2 regions of the Pseudarthrobacter sp. BRE9 genome follow, and region 1 is predicted to be linked to the other one. Evidence: riboswitches for the same ligand, from Rfam matches in the RefSeq annotation. Region 1 holds a riboswitch; the other holds the start of a gene.
What was found. Region 1 has a riboswitch for cyclic di-AMP ahead of Q9R31_RS16195 (peptidoglycan DD-metalloendopeptidase family protein). Riboswitches for the same ligand answer to the same signal wherever they lie in the genome.
Positions count from the first base shown of each region.

Region 2: it holds a riboswitch for cyclic di-AMP, as region 1 does, so the genes downstream of both, Q9R31_RS18230 (hypothetical protein) here and Q9R31_RS16195 (peptidoglycan DD-metalloendopeptidase family protein) in region 1, are expected to answer to the same signal.

Region 1 covers NZ_JAUZUY010000009.1:148,742-151,121, reverse strand. Annotated here, with positions in the region: gene Q9R31_RS16200 (metal-dependent transcriptional regulator) at 1-482, shown strand, start outside; cyclic di-AMP (ydaO/yuaA leader) riboswitch at 591-835, shown strand; gene Q9R31_RS16195 (peptidoglycan DD-metalloendopeptidase family protein) at 846-1,667, shown strand; cyclic di-AMP (ydaO/yuaA leader) riboswitch at 1,780-1,974, shown strand; gene Q9R31_RS16190 (NlpC/P60 family protein) at 2,045-2,380, shown strand, end outside.
Region 2 covers NZ_JAUZUY010000012.1:11,865-14,244, reverse strand. Annotated here, with positions in the region: partial or broken gene Q9R31_RS20195 (ArnT family glycosyltransferase) at 1-237, shown strand, start outside; gene Q9R31_RS18240 (VOC family protein) at 367-735, opposite strand; gene Q9R31_RS18235 (MarR family transcriptional regulator) at 797-1,255, shown strand; cyclic di-AMP (ydaO/yuaA leader) riboswitch at 1,438-1,599, shown strand; gene Q9R31_RS18230 (hypothetical protein) at 1,605-2,330, shown strand.

The DNA of each region.
Region 1 (2,380 bases):
AGGTCATGCGCAAGCACCGGCTGGCCGAACGCCTGCTGGCCGATGTCATCGGCCTGGACTGGGCCTACGTCCACGACGAAGCCTGCCGCTGGGAACACGTCATGAGTGAGCGGGTGGAGCGGCGCATCTACGAGATGCTGGACCATCCCACCGAATCGCCGTACGGCAACCCCATCCCCGGCCTTGCGGCGCTGGGCGGCCAGGCGGGTCCCGGCTTTGCCGACGGCGCCATCAGTTTGGTGGAAGCAATGAAGAACTACGGGCCCTCCTCCGCCGTGACCGTCAGCCGCCTGGCGGAGCCCATCCAGGTAGAGCCGGAACTGCTGGCGCAGCTGGACGAAGGTGGGATCCGACCCGGTGCTGCAGTGGCGCTGGAACGCGTGGGTGAATACATTTCCGTCCGGGTCCCGGGGATCGAAGGAGCGCTGGAGCTGCCGCCCGAGGTGGCTGCGCACGTATTTGTGGCCGTCAAGCAGGGCTGATCCGGGCCTTCCATACCCCAGACAAGGGCATCTACGCAAAGGTAACGGAATTGTTACCTAGGGACTTAAGCCCCTATAGTGGAACCAAGCGTTGATACATAAGCGTTACCTGACCCGGAGCCGAGCTCTGCCAGCGGGCCAGGCATACGAGTTCGTTACTGGCAGAGGCGGGGGAACCACAAGCGGCAGCGGGGGACTGCCTTGGGGTGAAGTCCGTCAGTAGCAAGCCTCTCCAGTGAAGGGTTCTTCCGGGAATACCCCTGTGCGGAAGCTTGCCTGTTGCGGACCGGGTCTTTGATCTCTCTGACCCGAATCCGACAGCTAACTCCGCAGGCTTCTTCCAGAGAGGAACCCTTCTTGACCATGCAGACCTCACGGGGGCGCCGACGCGCGGCCGGCCCCCCTTCGGCATCCCGGGTTGCCGAAGTTGTCGCAGCGGAGCGCCCCCGCGACCTGCATCGCGACGCGCGCCGCCGCCGGGGTCCATTCCGGCAGATGACGGAGTTTGCCGCCGCCAGCGGCGTCGGTCAAAAGGCCGGTATCGCCCTTGCCGCCACCGGCCTTGTGTTGACGGTCACAGTACCCTCCACGGGCGCCGTTATGGCCACGGATGCCTCTGGCAGCGCGCCCATGGCAGCCTCCGCGGTGAGCCCCCAGCCGCAGATCTCCGCTGATATCGGAGCCCAGATCGACTTCAGCCGTTCCGCGGTGGTGACCCAGGCTGACCCGGACGGGAAGCTGAAGCAGCTCCTGAGCGCCCAGTCCGCCGGCTCTGTCACGCGTGCCGCCTCGGCCGGCACCCTGGCTGCACCCCTCACGTCCCTCGCTACCGCTTCGCCCTTCGGTTACCGGGTCAGCCCCATTACCGGAGGCTCCGGTGACTTCCACCGGGGCCAGGACTTCGTGGCGCAGTGCGGGACCTCGGTCCTGGCTGCCGCGACAGGTACGGTGACGTTCGCGGGCTGGCACCAGTTCGGCGGCGGAAACCGGGTGGTCATCGACCACGGCAACGGGTTGGAGACCACCTACAACCACCTCTCGTCCTTCAGCGTCAAGGTGGGCCAGACCGTCTCCCGCGGGGACGTTGTGGCATTGAGTGGAACCACCGGCGCATCCACCGGCTGCCACCTGCACTTCGAGGTCCAGGTCAACGGCGAAGTGGTCGATCCCATGGGCTGGCTGTAACCGAATGATTGCTCACTCTCAGATCGCCGTGACCGGTCGTGACCTGAATGTGACATTGAAGCAAAACTGCTGTACCGTCTAACTCGCGTCAACTTTTCCGAAGTTGACGCTCTTGAGTGGATTGCCTAACTCTGCCACCGCTCAAGGTCCGTTCGCATTTCATCGTCTGGCAGGGGCGGGGGAACCAATTTTGGCCTTCATCCAAGAAGGCCTTGGGGTTAAGTCACGAGCTTCCCAGGAAGCAGTGTGGCCGGGTGACTCCCATCCGAATCCGACAGCTCACCTCGCAGGCATTGGGAGAGGCTACCTTCGTGTCTTCACGCCATCATTCTGCGCGCCACCGTGCGCAAACGGTCCGCAGCAACCCCTTGGACGCCATGTCCAAGGCCGTCAGTGCAAATGCCGGGACCGTGGGCCGCCAGGCTGCCGTTGTGGCAGCGGCCTCGGGACTCATCCTGAGCATGGGCCTGCCCGCCACGGCAGCTGACACCACTGCCGGTGTCTCTGCCTCCACCGAGTCCGGTTCGGCCCAGGCGGCCCTCGCTGTCACCGCCGCCCCCACGGCCACGGTTTCCTTCGAGCGTCCCGTCGTCAAGACCACCGCCGCTCCGAAGGTGGAAGCGGTGCGTACCCAGTCCACGGCAGCAGCGAACCGCACCGCCAACACCGCGGCTGCAGGCCAGGAGGCATCCCCGGCGGCCAAGGCGGAAGAA
Region 2 (2,380 bases), on a different contig from region 1:
GCCACGAACACGAACGTCATCGCCCTCGGCGGCTGGAACGGCGGCGACCCGTATCCCACCCTCGCCCAGTTCCAGGACATGGTGGCCAAGGGCCAGATCGGCTACTTCATTGCAGGCAGCGGCATGGGCGGAGGCGGCACGGGCGGCCGCGGCGGAAACTCCGAGGTGGCTGCCTGGGTCCAGTCCAATTTCCAGGCCCGGACCGTGGGCAACTCCACGGTGTACCAACTGACCAAGTACGACTCCAGGGCCAGCCACTACCCACGCCGGTTCGCGCTCCATCAGCTTCGGTTTACGGGCGCTTGGAGTACCAAAGCGCGGCCACCTCCCGTTGGCGGGCCCAGCAGGACGGTGACGTTCGGCGCTTTAAGTCCGGTCGTGGAGGGTGACGTGATAGCCGTCGGGGTCTGCGAAGGTGAAGGTGCGACCGAATGGGCCATTTATCAGTGCCGAGACGATCGGGTAGCCGTCGGCAACGAGAGCGTCGTGGATGGCTTGGACGTCGGTGGCGTGGAGCCAGATCGCCGCCCCCATGCCGGGCTGGGCAACGGACGCGAGATCGGTGCCGGGAACGATGTCTCGAAGTGCGAACGCGATCGGGGTCGTCTCGAAGACGACGGCGTGAGGCGGGCCCGCTGGTGAGCGGACGAGGCCAAGGTAGTGCTCATAGAACGCCTGCGACGCGTCGAGATCGCGAGCTTGGAGTGAGATGAAGTCAGGGCCTGTCACGGGCATGGGATGCTTCTTTCGGTAGTGTCAGTTTTCTGACATCGCCAACGTATGTCAGAATACTGACATGAGTCAAGAAGGCGTCGACCTCGAAACCTCATTGGGCTACTTGCTGAAAGAGGCATCGAGCGCCCTCCGCGCTGCCATGGAGGCGGTACTCCGCCCACTCGGCATGACCGTTACGCACTACTCCTGCCTCGAATTGCTCGCACAGCGCCCGGGCCTGTCCAATTCTGAACTCGCGCGGGGAGCCTTCGTGACACGGCAGACGATGAACGTGCTGCTGCAAGGCCTGGAACGGGACGGATACGTGACCCGGCCGGCAGAGGCCCGCGTTGGGAAAGTTCTTCCCACGCAGCTCACGCCACGCGGTCGACAGAGCCTCGAGGAGGCGACCGTTGCGGTCCGATCCGTCGAGGTCAGAATGCTGGGCGGCATGTCGCAGGAGGAACGGTCCGGCGCGTATAAAATCCTGCGCAGCATGATCCACTCCCTGCGCAACGATGAGGGTGGATCGCAGCGGTAAGGTGGCCGCCCGGCTGCCCCTAAAGACGGTCCTCCACCGGCCACTATTCGGTCACGGGAGCGCAATCCGACGCGCTGATATCGTGACTTCCGTTACCTAAATGTGACTTTCACTTGTTCTTCCTGTACCGTCGATTGGGTGCAGTCCCCGTTCGGGCTGCATATCCCGGGTTGACGCCAAGCTCTGCCGCTTCCCCGGATTCCGATTGAGCTACGGCAGAGGCGGGGGACCCACCGTCCCGGGCACTGAACGCCCTTGGGGTTAAGCCAGTACGTGATCTTTTCCGTGTGGCCGGATGCCCTCATCCGAACCCGACAGCTAACTCCGCAGGTGTGAGAGGCGATCAATCATGTCCAAAAACACGGCAGAAGCACGCCTGCTGCAGGCCAAGGCTAAACACCGGGCCAAGCAGCAGGCCAAGAAGACCACCTTGGGCCAACGCGTCGGCGTCCTTGCAGCATCGTGCGCGGTGCTGGTGGGGGTAGGCGCGGCAGGACAGGCAAGCAGCATGACTCCGGTGTCATCCACCGCGTCCACCGCAGCGTCCGATGCTCAAATGAGCATCGAGAAGAGCGAAATCCGTTCCAACCCGGCAGCGAGCCCGGCTCCCGCTGCCATCAGCGTGGCACCCCAGGCAGCGGAACCAGCCCCCGCGGCGGCACCTGCCGCGGCACCGGCAGCCCCCGCGCCCGAAGCGCCCGCCCCGGCTCCAAAACCAGCACCGGCCCCGGCTCCAGAGCCCGCTCCGGCAGCCGCTGTCGCCGTCAACGATCCCGCCGGCGCCCAGGCCTACGCGGCCAGCCAACTGGGGGCCTTTGGCTGGGGACCGGACCAGATGCAGTGCCTGCAGACGCTATGGACCAAGGAATCTGACTGGACCACCACGGCCACCAACGCCAGCAGCGGGGCGTACGGCATCGTCCAGTCCCTGCCTGCTGAAAAGATGGCCAGCGCCGGCGCGGACTACCTGACCAACTACCGCACCCAGATCAACTGGGGCCTGGACTACATCAAGAAGAGCTACCAGTCGCCATGCGGTGCCCTGAACTTCCACCTGGCACACAACTGGTACTAGGCAACAACACTCCCTGGACCCTGTTCCCAGCGCCCTCCGCGGGCCGCATC